DNA from 4 places in the Streptomyces sp. NBC_00390 genome. Region 4 is predicted to be linked to each of the others. Evidence: riboswitches for the same ligand, from Rfam matches in the RefSeq annotation. Region 4 holds a riboswitch; each other region holds the start of a gene.
The links. Region 4 has a riboswitch for cyclic di-AMP ahead of OHS70_RS08355 (transglycosylase SLT domain-containing protein). Riboswitches for the same ligand answer to the same signal wherever they lie in the genome.
Positions count from the first base shown of each region.

Region 1: linked by a shared signal. The riboswitch ahead of OHS70_RS03350 (M23 family metallopeptidase) and the one ahead of OHS70_RS08355 (transglycosylase SLT domain-containing protein) in region 4 are both predicted to bind cyclic di-AMP.
Region 2: linked by a shared signal. The riboswitch ahead of OHS70_RS09220 (M23 family metallopeptidase) and the one ahead of OHS70_RS08355 (transglycosylase SLT domain-containing protein) in region 4 are both predicted to bind cyclic di-AMP.
Region 3: linked by a shared signal. The riboswitch ahead of OHS70_RS14340 (C40 family peptidase) and the one ahead of OHS70_RS08355 (transglycosylase SLT domain-containing protein) in region 4 are both predicted to bind cyclic di-AMP.

Region 1 covers NZ_CP107945.1:793,337-800,787, reverse strand. Annotated here, with positions in the region: gene OHS70_RS03365 (helix-turn-helix domain-containing protein) at 1-326, shown strand, start outside; gene OHS70_RS03360 (DUF6126 family protein) at 374-499, shown strand; gene OHS70_RS03355 (tyrosine-protein phosphatase) at 511-1,323, opposite strand; cyclic di-AMP (ydaO/yuaA leader) riboswitch at 2,095-2,253, shown strand; gene OHS70_RS03350 (M23 family metallopeptidase) at 2,258-3,286, shown strand; gene OHS70_RS03345 (SGNH/GDSL hydrolase family protein) at 3,469-4,260, shown strand; gene OHS70_RS03340 (STM4011 family radical SAM protein) at 4,286-5,167, opposite strand; gene OHS70_RS03335 (STM4012 family radical SAM protein) at 5,175-6,524, opposite strand; gene OHS70_RS03330 (STM4013/SEN3800 family hydrolase) at 6,521-7,327, opposite strand; gene OHS70_RS03325 (STM4014 family protein) at 7,401-7,451, opposite strand, start outside.
Region 2 covers NZ_CP107945.1:2,253,419-2,260,869, forward strand. Annotated here, with positions in the region: gene OHS70_RS09210 (HPr family phosphocarrier protein) at 67-348, shown strand; gene OHS70_RS09215 (GntR family transcriptional regulator) at 521-1,198, opposite strand; gene OHS70_RS09220 (M23 family metallopeptidase) at 1,414-2,184, opposite strand; cyclic di-AMP (ydaO/yuaA leader) riboswitch at 2,197-2,362, opposite strand; gene OHS70_RS09225 (M16 family metallopeptidase) at 2,590-3,957, opposite strand; gene OHS70_RS09230 (M16 family metallopeptidase) at 3,975-5,354, opposite strand; gene OHS70_RS09235 (DNA gyrase/topoisomerase IV subunit A) at 5,528-7,451, shown strand, end outside.
Region 3 covers NZ_CP107945.1:3,372,920-3,380,370, reverse strand. Annotated here, with positions in the region: gene OHS70_RS14360 (PspC domain-containing protein) at 1-723, shown strand, start outside; gene OHS70_RS14355 (response regulator transcription factor) at 720-1,421, shown strand; gene OHS70_RS14350 (C40 family peptidase) at 1,513-2,574, opposite strand; gene OHS70_RS14345 (hypothetical protein) at 2,906-3,259, shown strand; gene OHS70_RS14340 (C40 family peptidase) at 3,330-4,508, opposite strand; cyclic di-AMP (ydaO/yuaA leader) riboswitch at 4,511-4,672, opposite strand; gene pcrA (DNA helicase PcrA) at 5,001-7,451, shown strand, end outside.
Region 4 covers NZ_CP107945.1:2,004,695-2,012,145, reverse strand. Annotated here, with positions in the region: gene OHS70_RS08365 (helix-turn-helix transcriptional regulator) at 1-1,038, shown strand, start outside; gene OHS70_RS08360 (FAD-binding oxidoreductase) at 1,149-2,534, shown strand; cyclic di-AMP (ydaO/yuaA leader) riboswitch at 2,930-3,090, shown strand; gene OHS70_RS08355 (transglycosylase SLT domain-containing protein) at 3,095-3,961, shown strand; gene OHS70_RS08350 (stearoyl-CoA 9-desaturase) at 4,869-6,017, shown strand; gene OHS70_RS08345 (cobalamin-dependent protein) at 6,065-6,559, shown strand; gene OHS70_RS08340 (methylaspartate mutase) at 6,556-7,451, shown strand, end outside.

The DNA of each region.
Region 1 (7,451 bases), 1.2 Mb from region 4:
GCCGGCGGGAGCCCGCCGCGTCCGACGGCTGGACATATCAGCAGGCCGGCGCGCCAGGGCGGGCCATGCAGGCCCTGCGGGTGGTGGTGCCCTACGGCGCCCAGGGCGACATGGTGCGCGTCCATCCCGGCGAGGAGTGGCTGTATGTCCTCGAGGGGCGGCTGCGGCTGAGCCTCGGTGACTTCGTGCAGGAACTCGCACCGGGGGACAGCGCGCACTTCGACTCCCTCACCCCCCACCGCCTGGCGGCGGCCACCCCGGACGGGGCAGAGCTGCTGTTCGTCCACACCCTCCTGCAGAGCCCCGAGCTGCACCCGCACGTCTGAGACCCCGGTGCGCGGTTCGCGCTCCGTCCTGAACAGAAAGGTCCGTCATGTCACAGCAGCAGGAGGAGCGGTTCCCCCGAGGCCTGGTGATCAGGCTGTTCGTCTACCTGATAGCCGGTCACCTCTTCGCCGGCTTCCTCTATCTGCTCTTCCTGGTGGGCGGCAAGGGGTAGCGCGCAAGGCGTCACGCCTCGTCGAGGAGCCGTTCGCGCAGGCGCTCGCGCGTCTCGGGGGAGAGCCCCAGGCCATCGGAGAGATAGCGCTCCGTGCCGCCCCACGTCTCCTCGATCGTTTCGAAGGCCGCGGCCAGATACTCGGCGCGGGCGTCGAACAGCGGGGCGAGCAGCTCCATGACCTCGGGGGACATCGCGGCGGGGGAGTTGTCTTTGCGCCGGACCTTGTAGCGGCGGTGGGGGTCGTTGGACTTGAGGTAGTCCGCCTCGATCGCGTCGCGGTCCACGCCGACCGCGAGCAAGGACACCGCGATCGACAGACCGGCCCGGTCCTTGCCGGCGGCGCAGTGCATGAGCGCAGGGACGCTGTCCTCGGCCAGTGCGTGCAGCACCCGGCTGTGCTCGCCGGTGCGCTCCTTGATGATCATCCGGTACGACGCGGACATCCGGCCCGCGGCCTTGCCGTCCGCGAGGATCGACTTCAGCTGGTCGAGGTTGCCCTCGCGCACCATCGTCCAGAACTCCGCGCCGTCGGCCGGGTCGCTGAGCGGCAGGTTCACATTGCGTACGCCCGGAAGATCGACGTCGGGACCCTCCAGCTTCTGGTCCGCGGCGTTGCGGAAGTCGAAGATCGTGTGCAGCCCGAGCCCGGAGAGGAACGCCGCATCGCTCGCCGTCGCGTTCGCCAGGTGACCGCTGCGGAAGAGCCTCCCGTACCGCACCCGCCGGCCGTCCGCCGTCGGCAGTCCGCCCACATCCCGGAAGTTACGAACTCCGGCCAGCTCGGGTTCTGTCGACGGGGTCTGCGGCAGCTGCTGCGTCACGTGGACTCCTGAGGTGACTGCCATCGGCGCGGCTCGCCGACGGTGGCGTGATGTGGCTCCCGACGATACGACACCCGTTTATCGGGCAATCATCTCGGCCGTCCTGCAGGGGCGTTGCGCCGTCCGCCCTGGTCGCGGCGAGTGATCCGGGGATCCGGCTGGTTCGGACCAGGCCCCGGTCGATGCGGCCACCCGCGCCCGAGCGGGACCGGAAGCGACTTCCCGTCCCTGTGCGCCGTGTCGACGCGCCTGACACGTGTATACGGAGAGTCACCCGGATGCTTTCGCATTCCTCGGCGGAGGGGAGCCGGTCGAATTCAATGCCGTCCCCCGACCTCGTCGGCGGTGAATAGAAGGATCGCCGAGGCCCCACGGCGGAGTAATGGAGTGATGTGCATCACTTTTCCTCGACCCACGGAAGGGCGAATTGCGTTGATCGTCGTGGGGCTTGATCGGTGAGTGGCGGTGTAAATCATTAAATGGTGCTTCTGTCCGAATTGGATGGTTCCGGTATGGCGTGCCCTGATGTGGGGCGCGCTGGAATCGGGTCGTGAGCAGGGTCATATTTGTGACCGTCCGTGGCCGGGCCTCGAGGTCGAATTCCGTTGTCGGCGCGGGGGGCGAAGATCCGCGATCCACGGAGCGTGACGGGAAATCCGCAGCGCTTTCCCCGCTCGGCATTACTTCCGGAAATCGGCGGCTTGTTCCGGCCCGACAAACTCGCTTACGGTCACCGCAATCCGGACGGACCGCCCAATCCTGCCGCTGTCCGGAATTCGATCCCATCCACGTGTGGCAGGAGCGGGGGACCCAGGTAGTACGCCGCATCCGATCAAATCGGACGGCTTGGGGTGAAGTCGGACATTTTGTCCGGCCGGGCAGCTCCAGCCCGAACCCGACAGCTCACCTCGCCGGCGCCGGAGAGGAATGCGCCATGCCCGCAAAGGGTAAGCACCGTCGTCCCAAGTCCAACCGGATCACCCGCGGCTTCATCGCCGCCGGTACGGGTGGCGCCGCCATCGCCCTCCCGCTGATGGGTGCCACCGGCGCACACGCCGCAGCCAAGGCCGCGCCCGCCACGGCACCTGCCGCCGCGTCCGGGAAGGCACATGCTGCTGCCCCGGCCACCTTCTCGGCCGGATCGGCAGCCCATGCGCCGGCCGGCAAGAAGGCCACCACCTACTCGGTCGTCCCCGGCGACCACCTCTCCAAGATCGCCGCTGAGCATGATGTGCGCGGTGGCTGGCAGAGCCTGTACGCGGACAACCGCGAAGCCGTCGGCGAGAATCCCTCGCTGATCCACCCCGGCCTCAGGCTGACGATCAACGGCAAGGGGAAGGCGAAGACTTCCGAGGCAAAGGCCACCGAGAAGTCCGAGTCCCCGTCCGAGTCGCAGACCCGGCCGTCCGGTGACGACGCGCGGCCCGCCCCGGCGGACACGGCAGAGCCTGTCGAGCAGCAGTCCTCCGAGCCGAGCGCCGAGCAGACCTCCGCCCCCGAGCAGTCCTCCGAGCCGAGCGCCGAGCAGACCTCCGCCCCCGAGCAGGCCTCCGGCTCCGGCTTCGCCGCACCCATCGAGGGCGCGCCGATGTCCACCGCCTACCGCACCGCCGGCGCGATGTGGTCCAGCGGTTACCACACCGGCGTCGACTTCGCCGCCGCCACGGGCACCTCCGTCAAGTCCGTGACTGCCGGCACCGTCGTCTCGGCCGGCTGGGGCGGCGCGTACGGCAACCAGGTCGTCATCCAGCACACCGACGGCACCTACTCCCAGTACGCCCACCTCTCCTCGCTGTCCATCTCCAGCGGCGAGTCGGTGACCGGCGGCCAGCAGATCGGCCTGTCCGGCAACACCGGCAACTCCTCGGGTCCGCACCTCCACTTCGAGATCCGCACCGGACCCGGCTACGGCTCCGACGTCGACCCGCTGGCCTACCTGCGCCAGAACGGCGTCTCCATCTGACCGCCCTGACTCCCTGACAGGTTCGGGCGCTGTTGGACCGGCTCCCCCGTCACCGCTCACGCGGGGCGGGGGAGCCGGGGTATTCCGGCTTGGGCGAAACTTGACCGGTGGCAAAGATCACCCCGCGTCAACCCCTCCTTACGGTCGCGTAGGTCACACCCGTAAGGGAAAGATGTGCTCCCGTGGCAGACGATTCGAGAACAGGGAACAGCGGCGGAATCGGGTCGTACGCGGCGATCGGTGACAGCTTCACCGAGGGCGTGGGAGACCCCGGACCCGGCGGGACGTTCGTCGGATGGGCGGACCGCTTCGCGGTCCTGCTGGACGACCGTATGCCGGAGCACACCTTCCGGTACGCCAACCTCGCCGTGCGGGGCAAGCTCCTCGACCAGATCGTGGAGGACCAGGTGCCGAGGGCCAGGGAACTCGCCCCGGACCTGGTGTCGTTCTGTGCGGGGGGCAACGACATCATCCGGCCCGGCACGGACCCCGACGATGTCGCCGAGCGCTTCGAGCGTGCCGTGGCCGATCTGTCGAGCGCGGTCGGCACCGTCATGGTGACGACCGGGTTCGACACCCGAGACGTCCCGGTCCTTCGCCATCTGCGCGGCAAGATCGCCACATACACCGCGCATGTGCGGGCCATTGCCGACCGCTACAACTGCCCGGTGCTCGACCTGTGGTCGCTGAAGTCCGTCCAGGACCGCCGGGCTTGGGACACCGACCGGCTGCATCTGTCGCCGGAGGGGCACACCCGGGTCGCCCTGCGCGCCGCCCAGGTGCTCGGGCTCGACGTGCCTGCCGACCCCGACCAGCCGTGGCCGCCGCTGCCGCCGCGCGGCGCGCTCGAGGTGCGCCGGGACGACATCCAGTGGGCACGTGAGCACCTGGTGCCCTGGATCGGGCGCCGGCTGCGGGGCGAGAGCTCCGGCGACCATGTCGAGGCGAAGCGCCCGGACCTGCTGCCGCTGTGACCCGGACGGCGGCGCCCCTGCCCGGTCAGGGGCGCGCCGCCGAGGTCCACGGCCCGCCGGCCGGGGCCGCCGCCGGGATCCGTTCCAGCACGCCGCCCGCGAACACGTCGTACAGCGGCAGCGTCTCCAGATGCACATAACCGATGTGGCAGTCGCAGACGGCGAGCGGGCAGGCCCTCGGGCCGAGGGCTCGCCGGAACGAGCCGTCGTAGAGATTGCCCAGCTCGGCACGGACGAAGTGGCAGCGGCGCACCGTGCCGTCGCCGTCCACGGAGACGACGGACTCGCCCGTACGGCACGGCAGGCCGGCGGAGCGGTGCGGGTGGCGGCTGTAGGGGAACAGTGGGTCGAGCGCCGTCCACAGCGCCGCCTCTTCATCGGTGTATGCGTGGCCCTCGGCTGCGTTGACCCACAGATACACGTGGGCCGGCAGCTCGGAGCGCAGCCTGCGTGCCTGCTCCAGATGGTCCGGAAGACCGACGACACCCACGCTGAACCGGATCCTTTGCCCTGCCAGATCGGTGCACTTCTGAAGGAACCTGTCGTACGGGGTCTGGCCCGGGTGGTAGGTGCACCACAGCGCGAGCGTGCCGGGGTCCGCGTCCGCCGTCCAGTCCGTACGGCAGCTGAGATTCGTCTGGACGGCCACCCGGCGGATGTGCGGCAGATGCGAGAGCTCGGTCAGGGTCCGCCGGTACCAGGAGCGGACGAGCCCCTCGCCCCACGGTGTGAAGAGGATCGACAGCCGGTCCCCCCGCTGCGCCGCGGCCCAGGCCGCGAACCGCTCCAGCGCCGCCCGGTCGGCACGCAGCTGCTCCCTGCTGTCACGGCGCTTGGCGAACGGGCAGTACGGACAGTCGTAATCACAGGAGGCGAGCGGCCCGCGGTACAGCATGGTCAGGTCCACGGCATGCTCACTTCAGCTCGTACGCGGCCATGGCGGCCCGTACCGGGGCCGAGAAGAGTTCAGGCCCCAGCGCGTCCGAGTACGCGAGCCCCTCGGGCGTCAGCTTCAGCCGGCCCGGCTCGGCGTCCTCGTCGAGCCAGCCCCGGGCCGCGAAGCGTTCCAGCTCCGCGGGGAAGTGCTCGGCCGCATCCGCGCCGAACCGCTCGCGGTAGCCTGCCCTCTCCATGCCCTCGGCCTGGAGCAGCGACTGCAGCAGATGCCGGCGGCGCGCCTCGTCCTCGTCGACCCGGCGGCCCACCTCGGCCCGCGTGAAGTCGTCGGCCTGCGTGAAGGTGTCGATGATGCCGCGTATCTCTCGCATCTCGACGGCGTAGTCGAAGGAGTAGTGGAGGGCCGAGGTGTACGAACGCGCACCGCAGCCGAGGCCGATCATGCCGTCGGTCTGGCAGGCGTGGTCGCCGGGGCCCTGCCGAGGGGCACCGCGGCGGCGGAACATCCGCATCGACACCTGCTCGTAGCCATGCGTCAGCAGATGGTCCCGGCCCGCCCGGTACAGCCGCAGCCGCTGGGTGTCCCATGCCGCGTCGCTCCGGTCCCCGAGCCGGCCGAGGCCGGTCAGCGGGCGCACATACAGCGGATACAGGTACAGCTCCTCCGGCTCCCAGACCAGTGCCGCATCCAGTGACGCCCGCCAGGTGTGCTCGGTCTGGCCGTCGATGCCGTAGATCAGATCGATGTTGAGCACCGGGACACCGGCATCACGGATCCGGCCGAGTGCCGCTTCCACGTCGGCGCGGTGCTGCGGGCGCACCGCCGCCTTCGCCTCCGCGTCGACAAAGCTCTGCACGCCGATGCTCACCCGTGTGGCGCCGCGTGCCGTGAGCACGGCCAGCCGGTCGGCGGTGGCCGTGGCCGGAGAGGTCTCGACCGAGAGCGGGACGGCCCGCAGATCTGCTCCCATCCGTTCCTCGGCGATGTCGCACAGCCGCTCGAGCTCGGCCGCGGTGAGACAGGTGGGCGTGCCGCCGCCGAAGGCGGCCGCGGCGAAGTGCACCGGACCGTCGTCGCCGAGCGCCTCGCGCACGGCGGTCGCCTGGCGGTCCAGGGCGTCGAGATAGCGGCCGGTGAGCTCGTCGGGCGCGCCGATCCGGGTGAAGAGATTGCAGAAGCCGCAGCGGACCTCGCAGAACGGTATGTGCGCGTAGAGCGAGAGCGCGTCCTTGCCTTCCCCCGCCCAGACCTCGCGCAGCGCCGGCCGGTCTCTGCCGTCCCTGCCCAAGGGGCGGTAGGCGGTCTTGTGCGGGTAGGCGTAGACGTAACTCTGGTACGGACGCGGGACGTTGCTGCTGGCGCTCATACGGATGCCTCGAGGAAGAAGTGGGCGTACGGGACCGTCCAGACGGATGCGTGACCGAGCCGGTGGCCGGTGAATCCGTCGTCGCCGTACGCGGTGCCGTGGTCGGAGCACACGATGGCGAAGCAGCGGCGGCGGCCGGCGGCCGCCGCGAACAGCCGGCCGATGTGCCGGTCCACGTACTCGAGGGCGGCCGCGTGCGTCTCGCGGGAGTCGCCCGCCGCAGGGGTCGCGCCCGGCAGATGGAACCAGTTGGGCTGATGCAGCGAGGGCACGTTGACGAACAGGAACAGCCGCTGCTCGCGTGGCAGCGCCGCGACCACCTGCTCGGCGCGCGCCACCTGGGCCTCGAAGGAGGTGGGCGAGGCGACGCCGAACTCCGGCTCCCAGTGGCTGTCCTGGAACAGCCCCGGCAGGACGGAGCCCAGCGGACCCTGCTTGGTGAAGAACCCGACGCCACCGATGCACACCGTGCGATAGCCCGCCCCCGCGAGGGCCGACACCAGGTCCGGGGTGTCGTAGACGAAGGTGCGGCCGGCGGTGGTCTCGCTCCCCGCGAAACGGGCGGCGAACAGCCGGGGATGAGGTCCCGGCGTCGCCGGGGTGGGCAGAAAGCCGGCGAAGATCGCCTGGTGCGAGGCGTAGGTGAAGCTGCCGGGTGCATGACGCCGTTCCCAGGTGCCGCCGGGCAGATGCCGCGCCAGGTTCGGGATCCGGCCCGCCGCGGCGAGCTCGGCCGCGACGTCGAAACGCAGTGTGTCCAGGGTGACGAGCAGAAGATCGTCACGGCCGACGACCGCGTTCATGTCCGGCTGCGGTTCGCTGCGGGGTTCGGGCTCCGGGTGGAGCTCCAGGTGGGGAGGCCGGAGGGCCTGCGGGTCAGGGGCTTGCACGGTGGTGGTTCCTTGTTCCGTTCGGTTCGGTTGATCT
Region 2 (7,451 bases), 250 kb from region 4:
CGAGGAGCACGCCACCTCCCGTGAGAGACTGGTCTAGACAACCCCGAAGACTTGAAGGGCAACACCATGGCTGAGCGCCGCGTCACTGTCGGCTGGGCCGAGGGCCTTCACGCCCGCCCCGCGTCCATCTTCGTCCGTGCCACCACGGCCTCCGGCGTCCCCGTGACGATCGCGAAGGCCGACGGCACTCCGGTCAACGCCGCGTCCATGCTCGCCGTCCTGGGTCTCGGCGCACAGGGCGGCGAAGAGATCGTGCTCGCCTCGGAGGCCGAGGGTGCCGAAGCCGCCCTGGACCGTCTGGCCAAGCTGGTGGCCGAGGGCCTCGAGGAACTCCCCGAGACCGTCTGACGCGTTCGGCCGCGCAACCGGGCGGTCGAATTCATGGCGAAGCCGCGGCATCCCGAATCAGGGACACCGCGGCTTCACTCTTTCCCCCGGCCTTTTGAATGCCGCACGGAATTCGGGCAGCATAAATAGGCCCGCTGCACGACATTACACATCTTTGTATACGGCGCTCGTGTTAATGACGGACGCTCGTGGTGTTTACGGCATGTTGCGAAGTCCTCACCCACTCGGGACGGCGCAGCCGGTGCGCCACCGCGGCCCGCTCCGCGTGCAGGGCGGTCAGAGTCCTGGCCCGCTCCACGTCCCCGCGCGCCACGGCGTCCACGATCGCGCCGTGCTCGGCCCAGGATTCGACGGGCTTGGCGGGCTGCTCCACGGTGTACATCCACGCGATCTTGTGGCGCAGCTGGGTGAGCAGGGCGGTCAGCCCCGGGCTGCCGCAGGCCTGGGCGAGCGTCTCGTGGAACCAGCTGCCGAGCGAACGCAGATCCTCGCCCTCACCGCGACGCGCCCGCTCCTGCCCCAGCCTGACCAGGCCGCGGAGCACCTTGAGGTGTGCCTCGGTGCGCCGCTGCGCCGCCCGTGCCGCCCCCAGGGGCTCCAGCAGCAGCCGGATCTCCAGGAGGTCGGCCGCCTCCTGCTCGGTGGGTTCGGCGACATGGGCGCCGGCGTGCCGGCGGCTGACGACGAAGCCCTCGGACTCCAGGGTGCGCAGGGCCTCGCGGACCGGGACCCGGGAGACCCCGTAGCGGCGGGCGAGCTGTTCCTCGGTCAGTCTGCTGCCGCGCTCGAACACACCGGAGACGATGTCGTCGCGGATCGCCGTGCATACCGAGTGCGCGGGAATGCGCATGACCGAACCTCCGCTTTAATTCGCGCGAAACGCTGCCGACGGTGTGCGTTCCCACCCCTGTTCCTGGCCGTGACTCTATTGCAATCGGCGTGATTTTCCGATGGCAGACCGAAATTCATGGATATCTTTTGGCCAGTACAAGTAACGCCGAAGGCCCTGGCGGCGGGCCAGGGCCTTCGATGTGGTGCGGGGGTCGGTTGCGGGCGGCGCGGGCCTCAGACCGTGACGCCGCGGGCGCGCAGGTACGCGAGCGGGTTGATGTCGGAGCCGTAGTCCGCGGTGGTCCGGGCCTCGAAGTGGAGGTGCGGGCCTGTGGAGTTGCCGGTGGAGCCCGCCCGACCGATCTGCTGGCCGGGGATGACCCGCTGGCCGACCGAGACGCCGATGGACGAGAGGTGACCGTACTGGGTGTACGTGCCGTCGTTCATCCGGATCACGACGTTGTTGCCGTACGCACCGCCCCAGCCCGCCTCGACGACCGTGCCGGAGCCGACGGCCACGACCGAGGTGCCGGAGGCGGCATGGAAGTCGATGCCGGTGTGGCTGCCGGAGGACCACTGCGCACCGCCGGCCTGGTAGGCGGTGGAGACGTAGGAGCCGGCGACGGGCAGCTGGAAGGAGTTGAGGCGACGGCGCTCGGCCTCACGGGCGGCGCGCTCCTTGGCCTCGCGGGCGGCCTTGACGCGGGCCTCGGCCTTGCGCTTGGCCTCGGCCGCGGCCTTGGCCTGGGCGGCGGCCCTGGCGGCCTCCTCCTTCTGCGCGGCAGCCTGGTCGGCGACCTCGTCGGCGACGGTGTCCACCGCCACGACCTGCGTCAGGCCGGTGTCCTCGGGCGAGGGGGCTTCGGCGTCGGCAGCGAGGGCCGGAGAGGCGAGGGTTCCGATGACGCCGGTGGTGGCGAGGGTCGCGACGGTGGCCATACCCGCGCTGCGACGCGCCAGCCGGCTCGGACCACGATGTTTCCCGGTGGCACGGGTGAACGCCATGAAGAGGCTGGTCCTTTCCTTCCTTCTCGCCTACCGGGTTAGCTGACGGGTTCGGAGCAGGAAGGTCTCCTACGGGCACCTCCGCACGGGGTGTGAAGGCGACCGATTCACCCCAGGGACTGAGTGGGTCCCCGGCTCCCCAGGCTCGCGCCTGACGGGGACTCGGCGATGACTGTCCGTGCCGCGGATGCGGCGGGCTACGGCGAACAGCCGGATTGACGCTAGGCCGATCTTCATCCGATCGCCAAAAATTCAGCACCTTTTGTAGCGCACGCCACAGGGCATAGCCCCAACTGCCGCATGAAAACGGACAAAAGACGGAACCCCGGCATCACACCTGAAGCCGGGGTTCCACTTGTCGGTTTTGAGTTGTATGTCTGCTGCGCCGGTCGTCCCGCGGCTCAATCAGCCGCTGACGACGGTCACTTCACCGATACCGAGCGCCCTCACCGGCTCCTCGATCTGCGACGCGTCACCGACAAGCACCGTGACCAGCCGGTCCACCGGGAAGGCGTTGACGGCCGCCGCGGTCGCCTCGACCGTACCCGTCTCGGCCAGCCGCCTGTACAGCTCCGCCTGGTAGTCGTCCGGGAGGTGCTGCTCGACCTGGTCGGCGAGCGTGCCCGCCACGGACGCCGCCGTCTCGTACTTCAGCGGGGCGACGCCCACCAGGTTCTGCACGGCGACGTCGCGCTCGGCATCGGTCAGGCCCTCGGCCGCCAGTGTGCGCAGCACCCTCCACAGGTCGTCCAGCGCCGGGCCGGTGTTGGGCGTGTCGACCGAGCCGCTGATGGCGAGCATCGACGCACCGGTGCCGTCGGGCGCGGACCGGAGCACCTGGCCGAAGGCCCGTACGCCGTAGGTGTAGCCCTTCTCCTCGCGCAGCACGCGGTCGAGGCGGGAGGTGAGGGTGCCGCCCAGGCAGTACGCGCCCAGCACCTGGGCCGGCCAGACGCGGTCGTGGCGGTCCGGGCCGATGCGGCCGATGAGCAGCTGGGTCTGCACCGCCCCGGAACGGTCCACGATGACCACCCGGCCGGTGTCGTCCGCGGTGATCGGCGGTACCGGACGTGACTCGGTCCTGTCACCGGTCCAGGCGCCGAGGGTGTCGGCGAGCACGGCGTCCAGATCGACTCCCGTGAGGTCACCGACGATCACGGCAGTGGCGGTGGCGGGCCGCACATGGGCGGCGTAGAAGGCCCGCACCGCCGCGGAGTCGATCCGCGCCACGGTCTCCTCCGTGCCCTGACGCGGCCGCGACATGCGCGAGCTCGCAGGGAAGAGCTCCTTGGAGAGCTGCTTGGCGGCGCGCCGGGCCGGGTTCGCCGTCTCGTGCGGGATCTCGTCCAGCCGGTTGCGCACCAGGCGATCGACCTCGCTGTCGGCGAACGCGGGCGTCCGCAGTGCCTCGGCCAGCAGGCCGAGCGCCTTGGGCAGCCGGGAGGCCGGGACCTCCAGGGAGACCCGGACGCCGGGGTGGTCGGCGTGCGAGTCGAGCGTGGCGCCGCAGCGCTCGAGCTCGGCCGCGAACTCCTCGGCGCTCCGCTTGTCGGTGCCCTCCGACAGGGCACGCGCCATGATCGTGGCGACGCCGTCCAGACCGTCCGGCTCGGCGTCCAGCGGGGCGTCGAGGAAGATCTCGACGGCCACCACCTGCTGGCCGGGGCGGTGGCAGCGCAGCACGGTCAGACCGTTCCCCAGCGTGCCGCGCTCGGGCGCGGGGAAGGCCCAGGGCCGGGCGGTGCCGGGGGTGGGCTGCGGGTGGAAGTCCATGGTCACGGCAGCGTCACTCACTGGTCCGCGCCCTCCTGCTCGTCGTTGTCGGCGGAGGTGTCCGCCGAGCCGGCCTCGTCGCCTTCCTCGCCCTTGTCCTCGGCTGCGGGCTCGTACACGAGGACCGCCCTGTTGCTGGGGTGCAGCCGGGCCTTGGCGACCGCCTGCACCTCCTCGGCGGTGACCTCGAGCACCCGCCGCACGGCGGTCAGCGCGAGCTGCGGGTCGCCGAACAGCACGGCGTACCGGCACAGTTCGTCGGCCCGGCCGGCGACGGTGCCGAGCCGGTCCAGCCACTCACGCTCCAGCTGCGCCTGGGCTCGCTCCATCTCCTCGGGCGTGGGGCCCTCGGCGGCGAACCGTGCCAGCTCCTCGTCGACCGCGGCCTCGATCTGCGGGACCTCGACGCCGCCGGACGTCTTGACGTCCAGCCAGCCCAGCGACGGCGCGCCCGCGAGGCGCAGCAGGCCGAAGCCTGCCGCGACAGCCGTCTGGTCACGGCGCACCAGGCGGTTGTGCAGCCGGGAGGACTCGCCGCCGCCGAGGACGGTGAGCGCCAGGTCGGCGGCGTCGCACTCGCGTGTGCCGTCGTGCGGCAGGCGATAGGCGGCCATCAGCGCGCGGGCCGGGACCTCCTCGACGATCTCCTCGCGCAGCTGCTCGCCGATGTTCTCGGGCAGGGAGCCGTCGCGCGGGGGCTGCTTGCCGTCGTGGCCGGGGATGGAGCCGAAGTACTTCTCGATCCAGGCGAGCGTCTCCTCCGGATCGATGTCGCCGACGACCGACAACACCGCGTTGTTCGGCGCGTAGTAGGTGCGGAAGAAGGCGCGGGCATCCTCGAGGGTCGCCGCGTCCAGGTCGGCCATCGAGCCGATCGGGGTGTGGTGGTAGGGGTGGCCCTCCGGGTAGGCGAGGGCGGTGAGCCGCTCGAAGGCCGTGCCGTACGGCACGTTGTCGTACCGCTGGCGGCGCTCGTTCTTGACGACGTCGCGCTGGTTCTCCATCGACTCGTCGTCGAGGGCGGCCAGCAGCGACCCCATGCGGTCGGCCTCGAGCCAGAGCGCCAGCTCCAGCTGGTGGGTCGGCATGGTCTCGAAGTAGTTGGTGCGCTCGAAGCTCGTCGTGCCGTTCAGCGAGCCGCCGGCGCCCTGGACGAGCTCGAAGTGGCCGTTCCCCTTCACCTGGCCCGAGCCCTGGAACATCAGGTGCTCGAAGAGGTGGGCGAGGCCCGTGCGGCCCTCGACCTCGTGGCGTGAGCCGACGTCGTACCAGAGGCAGACCGCGGCGACCGGGGTCAGGTGGTCCTCGGAGAGCACCACGCGCAGGCCGTTGGCCAGGCGGTGCTCTGTCGCTGTCAGGCCGCCGGAGTCGGCCTGCGCTGTGGCCGTGTGACCCATGGGCATGTACGTCCCTTCGATCGCGAAACTGTAATTGCTGCCAGACCTGCCACTGTATGCAAGCGCGCTGACACCTGGCGAAGTTCCCGGGTCGAGGTCGGCGTTGTCAGTGGGACGGTCCACAATGGTCCGCGTCAGATCCAGACCTGGTACGTGAAGGAGCAGCAGCCGCGATGGCCCGCCGCAGCACGAAGACCCCGCCGCCGGACGATTTCGAGGAGAGGATCCTCGACATCGACGTGGTGGACGAAATGCAGGGCTCCTTCCTCGAGTACGCGTACTCGGTGATCTACTCCCGGGCCCTGCCGGACGCACGTGACGGCATGAAGCCGGTGCACCGCCGGATCGTGTACCAGATGAACGAGATGGGTCTGCGGCCGGACCGCGGCTATGTGAAGTGCGCCCGTGTCGTCGGCGAGGTCATGGGCAAGCTGCACCCGCACGGCGACGCGTCGATCTACGACGCGCTCGTGCGCATGGCGCAGCCATTCTCCATGCGGCTGCCCCTGGTCGACGGCCACGGCAACTTCGGCTCGCTGGGCAACGACGACCCGCCGGCCGCCATGCGCTACACCGAGTGCCGCATGGCGGACGCCACGAGCCTGATGACGGAGTCGATCGACGAGGACACGGTCGACTTCGAGGCGAACTACGACGGCCAGGAGCGCGAGCCGGTCGCACTGCCCGCCGCCTATCCGAATCTGCTGGTCAACGGCGCGTCCGGCATCGCGGTCGGTATGGCGACGAACATGCCCCCGCACAATCTGGGCGAGGTCATCGCCGCCGCCCGCCATCTGATCCGGCACCCGGGCGCCGACCTCGAGACCCTCATGCGCTACGTACCGGGACCGGACCTGCCGACCGGCGGCCGCATCGTGGGCCTGAGCGGCATCAAGGACGCGTACGAGAACGGCCGCGGCACGTTCAAGATCCGCGCCACGGTCACCGTGGAGGACGTGACGGCGCGCCGCAAGGGCCTGGTCGTCACCGAACTGCCCTTCACGGTCGGCCCTGAGAAGGTCATCGCGAAGATCAAGGATCTGGTCTCGGCGAAGAAGCTCCAGGGCATCGCGGACGTCAAGGACCTCACCGACCGGCGGCACGGACTGCGGCTGGTCATCGAGATCAAGAACGGGTTCATCCCCGAGGCGGTCCTCGAGCAGCTGTACAAGTTGACGCCGATGGAGGAGTCCTTCGGCATCAACAATGTGGCACTGGTGGACGGGCAGCCGCTGACCCTCGGCCTCAAGGAGCTGCTCGAGGTCTACCTCGACCACCGCTTCGACGTGGTGCGCCGGCGCAGCGAGTTCCGCCGCACCAAGCGGCGCGACCGGCTGCACCTCGTCGAGGGCCTGCTGGTGGCCCTGATCGACATCGACGAGGTCATCCGGCTGATCCGGTCCAGCGAGAACTCCGCGGAGGCCAAGCAGCGCCTGATGGAGCGCTTCTCGCTCTCCGAGATCCAGACGCAGTACATCCTGGACACACCCCTGCGGCGACTGACGAAGTTCGACCGCCTGGAGCTGGAGAGCGAGCGCGACCGGCTCAACACGGAGATCGCCGAGCTGACCGCGATCCTGGAGTCGGACGCAGAGCTGCGCAAGCTCGTCTCGGGCGAACTCGCCGCGGTGGCGAAGAAGTTCGGCACCGAGCGGCGCACGGTGCTGCTGGAGTCGGCGGCCACGCCGGTGTCCGCGGTGGCGCTCGAGGTCGCCGACGACCCGTGCCGAGTGCTGCTGTCCTCGACTGGCCTGCTGGCGCGTACGGTCACCGGGGAGCCGCTCCCCGACGACGGCGGAAAGCGCAGTAAGCACGATGTGGTCGTCTCGGCCGTTCCCGCGACCGCGCGCGGCGACGTGGGCGTGGTGACCTCGGCCGGGCGGCTGCTGCGGCTGTCGGTGATCGATCTGCCTCAGCTGCCGCACACCGCGTCCACGCCGAACCTGTCGGGCGGGGCCCCGGTCGCCGAGTTCCTGTCCCTGGAGGCCGACGAGACCGTGGTGTGCCTGACCACGCTCGACGAGTCCTCGCCCGGCCTCGCGCTGGGCACCCTGCAGGGCGTCGTCAAGCGCGTGGTGCCCGACTACCCGTCGAACA
Region 3 (7,451 bases), 1.4 Mb from region 4:
TTCATGGTGGTGCGCGGCTCCGCGGCCCAGCTGGGCAACGTACTGACCGCGTCGATCGCCGTGATCGCCGGTGTCGCCCTGCTCGCCGGACCCTGGCTGGTGCGGATGACCCAGGACCTCTCCGAGGAGCGGACCATGCGCATCCGGGCCCAGGAGCGTGCCGAGGTCGCGGCCCATGTCCATGACTCCGTCCTGCACACCCTCACCCTGATCCAGCGGAACGCGGACGACCCGGGCGAGGTGCGCCGCCTCGCCCGCGCCCAGGAGCGCGAGCTGCGCAACTGGCTGTACAACCCCGAGGGCACCGGCAAGGACGAGGACGAGGAGCCCGGCACCCTCGCCGACGCGGTCAAGAAGGCCGCCGCCGAGGTCGAGGACAAGCACGGCGTGCCACTGGAGGTCGTGGTCGTCGGTGACTGCCCGCTCGACGACAAACTGGGGGCACAGATGCAGGCCGCACGCGAGGCGATGGTGAATGCCGCCAAGTACGGTGGCGAGGGAGGCGCGGTACAGGTCTACGCGGAGGTCGAGGGCCGTACGGTGTTCGTGTCCGTCCGGGACAGGGGGCCGGGATTTGACCTGGATGCGGTGCCCGAGGACCGTATGGGCGTCAGAGAATCGATCATCGGCCGGATGCAGCGCAACGGCGGGACGGCGCGGCTGCGTTCCGTGCCGGGCGGGGGCACGGAAGTGGAGCTCGAGATGGAGAGGGCGGACCAATGACCGAGGCTGCTGAAGCCGGGGCCGGCGAGGGCGTCGCACGTCGAGTGCGGGTCGTGCTCGTCGATGATCACCGGATGTTCCGCACGGGGGTGCAGGCCGAGATCGGCAGGACCGAGACCACCGGCGTCGAGGTTGTCGGCGAGGCCGCCGACGTGGACCAGGCGGTCACTGTGATCACCGCGACCCGTCCCGAGGTCGTCCTGCTGGACGTGCATCTGCCGGGCGGTGGCGGGGTGGAGGTGCTGCGCCGCTGCGCCTCGCTGATGGCGGCGGCGGAGAGCCCGGTGCGTTTCCTCGCGCTGTCCGTGTCGGACGCCGCCGAGGATGTCATCGGGGTGATCCGGGGCGGGGCCCGGGGCTATGTCACCAAGACCATCACCGGCACGGACCTCGTCGACTCGATCTTCCGGGTGCAGGAGGGGGACGCGGTCTTCTCGCCGCGGCTCGCGGGCTTCGTGCTCGACGCGTTCGCCTCCACGGACGCGCCGCCGGTGGACGAGGACCTGGACCGGCTGACCCAGCGAGAGCGCGAGGTGCTGCGGCTGATCGCGCGGGGCTATGCGTACAAGGAGATCGCGAAGCAGCTGTTCATCTCGGTCAAGACGGTCGAGTCGCATGTCTCCGCGGTGCTGCGCAAACTCCAGCTGTCGAACAGGCATGAGCTGACGCGATGGGCGACTGCCCGACGGCTGGTGTGATCGTCGGCGGCCATCGGGGCGGCCGGTGAGCCGGCCGCGCTGCGCCGGGGCACGCCGGTCGTCCGGGATGCCCGGACACACGCAGCGGATGTCAGGAGACCCGTGTGGCGCCCGCGAAGGGCATTTCGTCGATCGGCGCGACACGGACCGGTGCCCCGGGGCGCGGGGCGTGGATCATCTGGCCGCCGCCGATGTACAGGCCGACATGTGAAATCCCCGAGTAGAAGAACACCAGGTCACCCGGGGCAAGTTGAGAACGCGCGACGCGCCGGCCGGCGTTGATCTGGGTGTACGTGGTGCGGGGCAATGACACCCCGGCCGAGCGCCACGCGGCCTGGACGAGTCCGGAGCAGTCGAAGGCGTTCGGGCCGGTCGCGCCCCAGACGTAGGGCTTGCCGAGGGCTCCGTAGGCGAACGCGATGGCCTGTGCGGCACGGCTGTTGGGGGCCTGGAGGCCTGCCCGGGGCGCCGCCGAGCGGTCCGCACGGGTGGCAGTGCTGCCGGGCCCCGCAACCGGTCCGCCGGACTCGTAGGCGGCGCGCTGCTCCTCGGTGAGGTCGGCCAGCAGCCGCTCGGCGGCCGCGAGCTTGGCCCGGACGGTCGACTTGTGCTCGGCCAGCTCGCGCCGGCGGGCCTCGAGCTGGTCCATCCGCTCGCCCGCCTGCGCCCTGAGCCGGGCGAGCTCCATCAGCTCGCGCTGGACGCCGGCGACAGCGGTCGCCTGTCGAGCCCCTGTCCGCTCGGCCAGGGCCGCCCGTTCCAGGTAGTCGTCGGGGTCCGAGGTGAGCGCGAGCTGCAGCCCGGGATCGAGGCTGCCCGAGCGGTACTGGGCGGTCGCGAAGGAACCGACGGCGTTGCGGGAGGCGTTGAGCCGCTCGGTCCTGCGGGCGGCCTCGTCGCGCAGCCTGCCGAGCGACCTGCGGGCGCTCGCGGTCTCCTCCCGGGCCCCGTTGTACTTCTCGGTGGCCGCCTCGGCCTCCTGGTAGAGCCTGTCGATCCGGGCCTTGATCTGTGCGGGGGTGAGCCGGGGTTCGGCGTGCCCGGTCCCTTCGAAGGCGGTGGTCGTCGCGGCGCCGGCGAGCGCGAGAGTGGCGGCCGTACGAGCGGCCTGGCCGCCGAACGGATGCTGCCTGGGTTTCCGGTGCGCTGCCACGGGGGGCGTCCACGTCCTTCCGTTCCCTGCGGGTCCGGCGGCGCGCCGCACAGGGGAAGCGGCCCGCCGCCGGACATCTCGGCGGTGGCGGCCGAACCGTCCGGCTGCTCAACGGCGTTGGGGAGTCGGCCACCTGACGAAGGACGCTAAACCTGGCGGTCACGGGGCCGCGGCCCAAGGACCGAAAGTGAACGAAGGTGGACAGCTCGGACCGCTTTCTGTCTGCGGGCCCCTCGCCCGGGCCCACATTCCCGCGCCGGCCTGACCGATGCTCCGGATGAGGCTCCCCTTACCGGAGGTCAGTGGTACAGGCAGGGCTAGGCTCCGCCTCATGGACGTACTCATCAATGTCTTCGTCGCCCTGCACATCATCGGCATCGCCTCCTTGCTGGGCGGCTTCCTGACCCAGATGAAGGCGATGGGCGCGGGCACGGCACGCTTCACCCCGGCGATGCTGCACGGTGCCCTGACGATGCTGATCACGGGCGTGGCGCTGGTGGGCCTGAACCAGGCGGACGACCAGCCGGTGAACAACCTCAAGATCGGCATCAAGCTCGCGGTCCTGGTGGTGATCCTGGCGCTGGTCTACGTCAAGCGCGACGAGGAGAAGGTCGACAAGGCGGTGTTCGGCGCGGTCGGCGGCCTGACCGTGGCGAACATCTTCATCGCGACCCTGTGGACGTGAGACGTCCTCAAGGACAGCGCAGCGCCCGGGCGGCTCGGCCACCCGGGCGCTGTTTTGCGCTTCGCCCCGGTCAGGCCGGGCGGACGCTGCCGTAGATCGGCATGTAGTAGATGGACTCCTCGCGGACGTTTGCGCCCGGCTTGGGGGCGTGGATCATCTTGCCGCCGCCGATGTAGATGCCGACGTGGCTGATGTCGTCGTAGAAGAAGACCAGGTCTCCGGGGACCAGGTCGCCCGTCGCGACCCGCTGGCCGACCTTCACCTGGTCCCAGGTGGTACGCGGCAGCTCGACGCCGGCGGCCTTCCATGCCGCCTGGGTCAGGCCCGAGCAGTCGTAGGAGCTGGGGCCGGTCGCGCCCCAGACGTACGGCTTGCCGATCTGGGCGCGGGCGAAGGCGAGCACCTTGTCGGCCTTGGCGGCATAGCCGCTGTCGGGCGACGTGCCGGTGCCGGTGCCGGTGCCGGTGCCCGTACCCGTCCCCGGGCTCGTGTCGTTCTGCTGTTCCTGCTGCCGGCGCTCGGCCTCCGCCTGGGCTCGGGCCTCCGCCTCCGCCTTGGCCTTCGCCTCAGCCTTGCGGCGCGCCTCCTCCTCCTTCTGGCGCTCGATCTCCGCGAGCCGGGCCTTCTCCTGCGCCGTCAGCTTCGACAGCAGTTCGCGCGCCTCGGCGAGCTTGGTCTGCACGGTCCGCTTGCTCTCGCGCAGCGCCTGCTGCGACTCGGTGAGGGACTCGAGGCTCTTCGTCGCCTCGGACCGCTGCTCGGCGGCGGCGGCCCGCTCGGTCTCGTACTCGCTGATCGTCTCGCGCTGCTGGTCCGTCATCCGGTCCATCAGCTGACTCTGGTCGAAGTACGCCTGGGGGCTGTCGGCGAACAGCAGGGCGGCGGTCGGGGTGACCGCGCCCGTGCGGTACTGCGCCGCGGCGTAGTTGCCCAGCGCCCGGCGGGACTCGTTCAGCTTCTCGGTGCGCTGGGCCGCCTCGTCGAGCAGCTTGCCGACTTCGCGGCGCTTCCCCTCCGTGGCCTCCTTGGCCTTGTTGTACCTCTGCGTCTCGGTGCCGGCCTGCCGGTACAGGTCGTCGACCTTCTTCTGCACCTCCTCGATGGAGGGCTTCGGCTCGGCGGGCGCGGCGCCTGCGCTCTGCGAGGACAGCAGGGTGACACCGGCGAGGGCGGCCGTGGTGAACCCGACGGCGGTCGAGGGTTTCGCCGTACGGCTGCGGGGCTTGCGATGCGACGCCAAGGCCGACATCTCCTTCTTCCGTGTACCGCCTACCGGGTTAGCTGTCGGGTTCGGGCGAACGGAAGATGCCCTACGGACCAGTTCGAGCCAGGTCCGATTCACCCCGGTTGTGCATAGTGGGTCCCCGGTTCCGAACTTCCTTGCGGAAAGCCCGGATTCGGCGCAGACCGCCCGATGTGACGTGGGTCGCCAGGGGGGTACGGACCGTCTGGACGAGCACGCTAGCCAACTCGTGCGGCTGCTGGGAAGGTTGATGTTCGATTTGTCCGATACATTTTCGTGACCTTGCCTCAGGCGTGGGTGAGGGGTACCAGGGGTAACCGGAACTCCGCCGTGTCCGGAGCCGGCCCTGGCCTACAGGTCAGCGCGCTGCGCGCGGGCGCGGACACCGGGCCGGGAGCAGGTCCCGCGCCCGCCGGCGTACCACTTCACGCTCCCGGGAGTGCGGGGTTTCGGGCGGCGTCCACGTCTGTCGGCGGGGCGGCCTAGACTCGTAGAGCGATGAGCAGCCTCTTTGACGACAGCTTCCTGGCAGACCTCCAGCCCCACGCGGAGGAGCACCCGCCGCCCCCAGAGGAGTCGGCTCCGGAGCAGGTTCCGGACGATCTCTTCGAGGGTGCTTTCGACGTGCCCCCGGCCAGGGACGGGTACTACCGCGACGGAGCTCCGCGCCCCGTCCTGGACCCGGCAGCCCTCCTCGAAGGGCTGAACGAACAGCAGCGCGCCGCCGTCGCGCACACCGGGTCACCGCTGCTCATCGTCGCCGGAGCGGGATCCGGCAAGACCCGGGTGCTCACCCACCGGATCGCCCACTTGCTGGCGACCCGCCATGTGCACCCCGGCCAGATACTGGCGATCACCTTCACCAACAAGGCCGCCGGTGAGATGAAGGAGCGTGTCGAGCAGCTCGTCGGGCCGCGGGCGAACGCGATGTGGGTCTCCACGTTCCACAGCGCATGCGTCCGTATCCTGCGCCGCGAGTCCAAGAAGCTGGGTTTCACCTCGTCGTTCTCGATCTACGACGCGGCCGATTCGAAGCGGCTGATGGCTCTCGTCTGCCGGGACCTGGACCTCGACCCGAAGAAGTTTCCGCCGAAGTCCTTCAGCGCCCAGATCTCGAACCTGAAGAACGAGCTGATCGACGAGGAGACCTTCGCGGACCGCGCGGCTGGGGGTACCTCCCAGGCCGGAGGCTCGGGGGGAGGTTTCGAGAAGACGCTGGCCGAGGCGTACCGCATGTACCAGTCGCGGTTGCGCGAGGCCAACGCCCTCGACTTCGACGACATCATCATGACCACCGTCCACCTGCTGCAGGCGTTCCCGGACGTCGCCGAGCACTACCGGCGACGGTTCCGGCACGTCCTGGTGGACGAGTACCAGGACACCAACCACGCTCAGTACACACTCGTGCGCGAGCTGGTGGGTACGGGATACGAGGACCTGGGGCCTGCCGAGCTGTGCGTCGTCGGTGACGCCGACCAGTCGATCTACGCCTTCCGTGGCGCCACCATCCGCAACATCCTCCAGTTCGAGGAGGACTACCCGGAGGCGACCACGATCCTGCTGGAGCAGAACTACCGCTCCACCCAGACGATCCTCTCGGCCGCCAACGCGGTCATCGAGCGCAACGAGAGCCGCCGTCCGAAGAACCTGTGGACCAACGCCGGGGCCGGCGCGCAGATCACCGGCTATGTCGCGGACACCGAGCACGACGAGGCCCAGTTCGTCGCCGACGAGATCGACCGGCTGACCGACAACGCGGAGGCGAAGGCCGGCGACGTCGCCGTCTTCTACCGGACGAACGCCCAGTCCCGTGTCTTCGAGGAGATCTTCATCCGCGTCGGACTGCCGTACAAGGTCGTCGGCGGAGTGCGCTTCTACGAGCGCAAGGAGGTCAGGGACGTACTCGCGTATCTGCGCGTCCTGGCCAACCCGGAGGACAACGTCCCGCTGCGCCGCATCCTCAACGTGCCCAAGCGCGGCATCGGCGAGCGCGCCGAGGCGATGATCGACGCGCTGGCGCTGCGCGAGAAGATCACCTTCCCGCAGGCCCTGCGGCGCGTGGACGAGGCGTACGGCATGGCGGCCCGTTCCGCCAACGCCGTCAAACGGTTCAACGTGCTGATGGAGGAACTGCGTACGGTCGTCGAGTCCGGCGCAGGGCCCGCCACCGTCCTCGAGGCCGTACTGGAGCGCACCGGCTATCTCGCCGAGCTGCAGGCATCGACCGACCCCCAGGACGAGACCCGGATCGAGAACCTCCAGGAACTGGCCGCCGTGGCTCTCGAGTTCGAGCAGGCGCGCGGCGAGGAGGAGGGCACCGGCACCCTCGCCGAGTTCCTGGAGCAGGTGGCACTCGTCGCCGACTCCGACCAGATCCCGGACGAGGACGAGGAAGGCACGGGGGTCATCACGCTGATGACGCTGCACACCGCCAAGGGCCTCGAGTTCCCCGTCGTGTTCCTCACCGGCATGGAGGACGGCGTTTTCCCGCACATGCGGTCGCTGGGCCAGACGAAGGAGCTGGAGGAGGAGCGCCGGCTGGCGTACGTCGGCATCACGCGAGCCCGCGAGCGCCTGTACCTGACGCGTTCGACCATGCGGAGCGCCTGGGGCCAGCCCTCGTACAACCCGCCGTCACGCTTCCTCGAGGAGATCCCCGGCCGGCACCTGGACTGGAAGCGCACAGGGCCGATGGCCGCACCCGCCGGGCCCACGTCGGGCATCGCGTCGTCGCTCTCGTCCGCTCGCTCGCGCGGGGGTGCCTCCGGTTTCGCCACGCGGCGCACGACCGACAAGCCGGTGATCGCGCTGTCGGTGGGCGACCGCGTCACGCACGACCAGTTCGGTCTGGGGACCGTCGTAGCGGTGATGGGGTCGGGTGCCGACGCACAGGCGACGATCGACTTCGGGGACACCAAGCCGAAGCGGCTCCTGCTGCGGTACGCGCCG
Region 4 (7,451 bases):
CAGTGCATGGCCTGCGCAGACCTGGAACGGGCCGTCGAGTGGACCGACGCCGCCATGGCCTGGTGCGCCTCGATGCCGGCGGAGAACAACTACCGGGGTCTGTGCCGAGTCCACCAGGTCGAGGTGCTCGAGCTCTGCGGTGACTGGCCCCGGGCCGAGACCGCAGCCGCGCTGAGCGTCCCCGAGCTGCTGCCCTACGAGGCCCGGGTCGCCGCGGAGGCGATCTATCTGACCGCCGGCATCCAGCGGCGGCGCGGCGACCTGGCCGCGGCCGAGGCCTCGTACGCGCGGGCCCACGAGCTCGGCCGCGACCCGCAGCCCGGCCTTGCCCTGCTGCGCCTGGCTCAGGGCAAGGCGGAGTCCGCCGCCGCCGCGCTCCGGCTCGCGGTGGCGGGCCGGGACGGCGGCACACGGGTCGGCCGCTGCCGGCTGCTCGCCGCGCAGGTCGAGGTCTCGCTCGCGCTCGGAGAGCTCGACCAGGCCCGCACGGCCGCTGAGGAGCTGGAGTCGATCGCACGCGAGTGGCAGCAGCGGTGCGAGTCCGGGACCACGGTGCTGCACGCGACGGCCGCCGCGGCCCGTGGGGCGGTCGCCTTCGCGGAGAAGGAGCCGGAACGCGCCCTGCCTCTGCTGCACCGGGCGCTGGCGCTCTGGCTGGAGCTGGGGGTGCCGTACGAGGCCGCGCAGGTACGGATGACACTCGCCGCCGCGGACCGGGCCGCCGGGGACGCCGAAGGGGCGCGGCTGGAGCTTCAGGCGGCACGGGCGGTCTTCGAACGCCTCGGCGCGGCCCCGGACGCGCGAAGGGCCGCCGCCCTGCTCAGTGACGTGCGTCACCGTCTGCCGGGCGAGCTCACCCAGCGTGAGGCCGAGGTGCTGCGTCTTGTGGCAGCCGGCCGGACCAACCGGTCCATCGCCTCCGAGCTGGTGATCAGCGAGCACACCGTCGCCCGCCATCTGAACAACATCTTCGCGAAGCTCGACGTGCCCTCCAGGGCGGCCGCCACCGCCTACGCGTACACCCACGGCCTGGCGTGAGCGCATAGGCGGTTCTGCCCATGCGTGCCGCGGCGCAATGGGCGGTTACGGCGATGAGCGCCACCCGGCCCCGGGATTACAACGGTGCTGAGGGAAAGGCGGTGGCGGCCATGACCACCTTCACACCGGCACTCGACGACACACAGGCGCAGCAGCTCCGGGAAGCTGTACACGGCGACGTGCTCCGGCCCGGCGACGCGGGCTACGAGCAGGCCCGCAAGGTCTACAACGCGGTGCACGACAGGCGGCCGGCGATCATCGTCCGGGCCGCTGACACGGCCGACATCGTCGCCGCCGTCGACTTCGCCCGCGAGCGGGATCTGCGGCTGGCGGTGCGCGGCGGCAGCCACAGTGTCGCCGGGTACGGCACCTGCGACGACGGCCTGGTGCTCGACCTCGGGGGCATGCGCGGCATCCGGGTCGATCCCGGGGCGCGCACCGCTCGGGCCGAGGGCGGCTGCACCTGGGCGGATCTCAACCACGCCACGCACGCCTTCGGCCTGGCGACCACGGGTGGTGTCGTCTCCACCACCGGAATCGGCGGTCTGACCACCGGGGGCGGCATGGGTCATCTGGCCCGGAGATGCGGTCTGGCCTGCGACAATGTGCTCTCGGCGGATGTGGTCACGGCCGATGGATCATTCCGGACCTGTACGCCGGAGCACGAGGCGGACCTGCTGTGGGCGCTGCGGGGCGGAGGCGGCAACTTCGGGGTCGTCGCATCGTTCGAGTACCGGCTGCATCCTGTGGCCGACATCCTCGGCGGGCCGACGTTCTATCCCCTGGACGCCGACGTGATGCGGGGGTACCGCGAGCTGATCGCTGACTCCGGGGACGAGCTCGGCGCGCTGCTCGTCGTGGGACTCGGGCCGGCGCTGCCCTTCCTGCCCGAGCGGTGGCACGGGCGGCCCCTGTGCGCAGTCGTGACCTGCTGGAGCGGCCCCCGGGACCAGGACGACCGCATCCGTGCACGGCTCGCCGGTCTCGGACCGGTCGTGGGGCGGCACCTCGATCGGATGCCTTATCCGGTGATCAACACTCTCTTCGACGAGCTGCTGCCGGCGGGCCTCTTCCACTACTGGAAGGGCACCTTCAGCCACGGTCTGCCCGACGGGGCGCTCGACGCGCATGTCGAGTACGGCGCCACCACCCCCACGATCCAGAGCACGACGGTGATCTTCCCCATCGACGGTGCCTGCCACCGGGTGGGGCCCGAGGAGACCGCCTTCGCCTACCGGGACGCCGGCTTCTCGACGGCTCTCAGCCCGACCCTGCTGACGCGCGCCGACTGCGACGCCGCCACCGGCTGGGCCCGCGACTACGCCGCCGCCCTCCGGCCGTACTCCATGGCCGGCGGCTATGTGAACTTCATGGACCAGGACGACCAGGACCGGGTGCGGACCAACTACCGGCAGAACTACGACCGCCTGGTGGCACTCAAGCGGCGCTACGACCCCGGCAACCTCTTCCGCCTGAACCACAACATCGCACCCTGAGCAGCCCTCCGACGCCGCCCCTGAGGCTCTGAACTGCACCGTTCCCGATCATGAGGGAGAACGCGGCATGTGGGGTGATTAGTCCGAATTTCTATAGAGGTGTCTCTATAGCGACAAGTTACCCCGCTTGTCGCTTTCTGATGCGCCGTCACGGCGACGACTGTTCCTGTTGTTGTGAGTGATATGGGTCACGAGTGCAGAGATGTGCAGTTTTGTCCCTCGGTTCATTTCCCTTCCAGGGGTGGCAAGTTGAGCAGTACTGCCAGGAATTGATCACGCATTTCCCATGATCGGATTCATTGGGCGGATTGTGGTGTGAATTTCGGGCTTGTTCCATCCGATGGGCCTCGCCTACGGTCACCTCAATCCGGACGGACCGCCGAATCCTGCCGCTGTCCGGAACCGCACCCACTCACGGACGTAGGCAGGAGCGGGGGACCCAGGTAAGCGCCGATCCGGCATCCGGAACGGCTCGGGGTGAAGTCGCACTCCCCGTGCGACCGGGCATCTCCAGCCCGAACCCGACAGCTCACCTCGCAGGCGACGGAGAGGAATTCGTCATGCCTGCAAAGGGTAAGCACCGCCGTCCCAAGTCCAGCCCCCTCACTCGCAGTTTCGTCGCCGCGGGTACCGGCGGTGCCGCACTCGCCCTCCCGATGCTGGGAGCGACCTCCGCCGGCGCGGCGCAGCCGACGACGGCCGTGGCCGCCGAACAGGCCGTGGCACCGACCGTCGCCGTCGCCACGAAGGTGGCCGCTGAGAAGATCAGGCCCGTCACCTATTCCGTGGTGCCCGGCGACTCCCTTTACAAGATCGCGGGCCAGCATTCGCTGAGCGGCGGCTGGAAGCAGCTGTACAAGGACAACCGCGAGGCCGTCGGCGACAACCCCTCGCTCATTCACCCGGGCCTCAAGCTGACGGTCGGCGCGAAGGCAAAGACCAAGGCAAAGGCAGAGGCAAAGGCGGAGACGCCGGCCCCCGCCGAGAAGCGGCCTTCCTCGTCCGACCGTGCCGACCGTTCCGAGCGCTCCAGCGCACCGGCCGCCGAGAGCGGCGCTGCCACGCAGTCCGCGCCGGAGTCGGCCCCGCAGGCCGCCCCGGTGTACACCAACGACCTCGACGGCTGGATCAGGGAGTCGCTGGACATCATGGGCCGGGAGGGCATTCCGGGCACCTACGAGGGCATCCACCGCAACGTCATGCGCGAGTCCTCCGGCAACCCGCAGGCCATGAACAACTGGGACTCCAACGCCGCGGCCGGAACGCCCTCCAAGGGACTCCTCCAGGTCATCGACCCGACCTTCGCCGCCTACCACGTCCCGGGCACCGCGATGGACCCCTTCGACCCCGTCGCCAACATCACGGCCGCGTGCAACTACGCCGCCGACAAGTACGGTTCGATCGACAACGTGAACGGTCCCTACTGACCCGACAGCTCTGCGATGCCCGGGGTTCGGCGGAGCCCCGGGCATTGTGCTGCCCTGACAGCCGGAGTGCGGCGGGCCGACATCGGGCCGGAGCCCGACGGTGGCCGAGTCCTCCGGCCTCCCGGCGCCTTTCGGACCGACACCCTGCCACGACCTTGACGACCCGGTCCTGGCCGCCAACCACCAAGGTCGCCCGCTCTGGCCGGCCCCGGGGCCGTCAGTCATCGCCCCCATGGAAACCCCCCACTCCCAGGAACCGCCAACGGCCCCTGCCGTGACCAGCCCGGGGACCGTCGGGCCGCCAACGGCCCGGCCCTGGCCGGCCCCAGGGCCGTCAGTCATTGCCCCCATGGAAACCCCCCACTCGGAGCAACCGTCAACGGCCCCTGCCGTGACCAGCCCCGGGGCCGTGAGGGCCCGTTCTGTCCAAGTCCACTTCTGGCCTGTCCCTTTGCGGACACCGCATTACCCCGAACTGCCCCTCCGCAGCTGGCAGTATCGAGTCAATAGCAATTCACCGCGCTGCCCGGCGCGGTGTGATTGAGGGGGAGAAACACATGCCACGTCGTATTCACCGTGCCGTGGTCGCGGCATTCACGAGTGCGCTGATCGCAGGCGGTGCCGGAACGGTCTTAGCCGCCAAGTCCGCAGGTCATGACGGTAAATGGGATGCGTCTCATCCGGTTTCCGGGGGCGTTCTCAGTGACACCGGATGGGACGCCTCCGTTCCGGTTGGCGGCGCAAAGGGCGAGGACACGGGCTGGGACTGAAACACCCCACGTTTCGGCGTAATTGAGCCATCGGCCCGGGCAGGTTCCGGCCCGGGCCGTGCGACGGAAACTGTGAGAGGGGCGGGATGGCGGCGGAGTCGCTGCGGCCGGCGGGAAGTGATCAGAACCATCACGGAATGGATCCCCGGGAAACGATGCGCGTCCTCCCGGGATTCCTGCAGCATCGGCTGACATTGTTCACCGGAAAACCGATCGAGGGCCAGAACTCGCCGGGCTGGACGGCCGGTTACCACCTGATCGCCGCCACGACCGCCATGGTGACGGGCAGCGCGCTGTCCACCATCGCCTGGATTCTCGGCAGTTGGTGGCTGCTCGTCCTGCCGGCCGGATGGGCCGTCACCCTGCACGGCATGCGCAATCTGCGCATGATGATCTTTCACCAGTGTTCGCACCGCAACATGTACCGCCGCCGCACGACGGACATCGCCATCGGCCGCGCGGTCTCCTCGATCCTGGTGATCCAGAATTTCGAGCGCTACAGCCGTGAGCATGTGGCCGATCACCATGCCGCGCACCACATGACGCTCCGCGACCCCACCGTGCAGGCCTTCCTGATCAGCCTCGGCCTGCGACCGGGCATGACGCGGGAGGCGATGTGGTGGCGGGTGCTGGGCAAGCTGTTCTCGCCGCTGTTCCACCTCCAGTTCGCGCTCGCGCGGGTACGGTCGTTCTGGAGCGCCTCGGCGGTGGCCGAAAAGGCCACCGCCACCGTGCTGTACGGCGGATCGGCCGCCCTCACCCTGGTGACCGGCACCTGGCCGGTGTTCCTCGTGGTGTGGTGCGTACCGCTGATCCCGCTCTTCCAGATGAGCAACACCCTGCGGCTCTGCGTGAAGCACACCTTCCCGCCCGCCGGGACCGAAGTGCGCCGTGGCCGTGCGTACTTCGCGAGCCTGACCAATGCCATCTTCATCGGCGAGGCCGCCCCGACGGGGCAAGGTGCCGGGGCCTGGTGCCGCTGGGTCGCGCGGATGCTGTTCGTGCACGCGCCCGCCCGCTATCTGGTGCTCACCGGTGACACCGTCGTGCACGACTACCACCACCGCTATCCCTCCAGCCGGGAGTGGTACGACTACCTCTTCGCCCGGCAGCGTGATCTCGACTCGGGGCACCGCGGCTGGCCCGGCTACGAGCACGTCTGGGGCCTCGTCCCCGCCATCAACCGGGTCTTCGACTCGATCGCCGCCGCGGACCCCGAGGAGTACGACGCCGGGCGCATCGCCTCGGTGAGCAAGCGGGAACTCTTCGCCGCGTTCGACGACTGACGGGCCCGGCAGCCGCCCGCCCGGCACCAGCCATCAGGACGGATCACATGACGGAGCAGCCGTTGCGCCAGCACGACCTCGATCAGTACGGGCCGGACCACCGCCCACGGTCCGTCATCCTCGGTGTCGCGGCCAGCGACGCACATGCCGTGGCCAACCATCTCATCGCCCATGCCCTGCGCAGTCTCGGCTTCGAGGTGATCAACCTGGGGACGTGCACCCCGGTGAGCGAGTTCGCCGCCGCCTGCGCGCAGCACCCCGAGGCCGAGGCGGTGATCATCGGAAGCCTCAACGGCCATGCCCTGGAGGACCTGCGGGACCTGCCCGCGGCCAGGGAGTCCGGCGCCATCGTGTGCCCCGTCGTACTCGGCGGCAATCTGTCGGTCGGCAGCCACAAGGAGGCTGCCGCACTCGACCGGCTCTACGCCCTCGGAGTGGACCGGATCCTCGAGGACCCCTCCGAACTCCCCGCAGTCCTGGACCAGTTGCGTGACGAGCGCGCCGCCGGGGCCGCTGCCCGGTCGCGCGCCGCCGCATCATGACGGAGGGGGCCCCGCTGCCGTCGCTCGCGGATTCGGTCGGCTACATCCGTTCGCTGGGCAAACCGACGGCTGCCGATGTGCTGGCCCGGGCCCGGGCGTCGGGCCGGGTGGCCGTGCAGCCGCGCTGCGGGGTCGGCGCCCACGACGCGATGCGCGAGCTGCTCCTGGAGCTGGCCGCACAGGGCGCCCCCGATCTGCTCACGGTCACCATCGACTCGCACACCCGGCTCGGACGGTTCGAGCGGGCCCTCAGGCTCGCCCATCTCAGCCCGCGCGAACTCAACGGCTACCCGCTGGTGGCGCACGGCTGGCAGCGCGGCCGGGAGCTCAACGAGGCCGTTGCCGCCCCGCTGCAGATCCGGCACGGCTCCCCGGACGCCCGGCTGATGTTCGAGGTCGCCGTGGCGTCCGGCATCACGTCCTTCGAAGGCGGCGGGATCTCGTACAACCTGCCCTACTCCAAGGACGTGCCGCTCGCCGATTCGCTGGCCGCGTGGGATGCGGTGGACCGGCGCTGCGGCGAGCTGGCGGAGCTCGGGGTCACCGTGGACCGGGAGCTGTTCGGCACGCTCACCGCGGTGCTGGTGCCGCCCTCGGTCAGTCTCGCCGTCAGCGTGCTGGAGGCGCATTTCGCGGCCCGCGCCGGGGTGCGGTGCATCTCGGTGGCGTATCCCCAGGGCGGGCATCTCGCCCAGGACGTCGCCGCGCTGCGGGCGATCCCCCTGCTGGCGCGCCGCTATCTGCCGTCCGGGACCGAAGTGCACGCCGTGCTGCACGAGTTCATGGGCGTCTTCCCCAAGGAGAGGGGCAACGCCGAGGACCTGATCCTGTACGGGGCGCTGGCCGCCCGGCTCGGCGGCGCCTCCAAGCTGCTCACCAAGACGTATCAGGA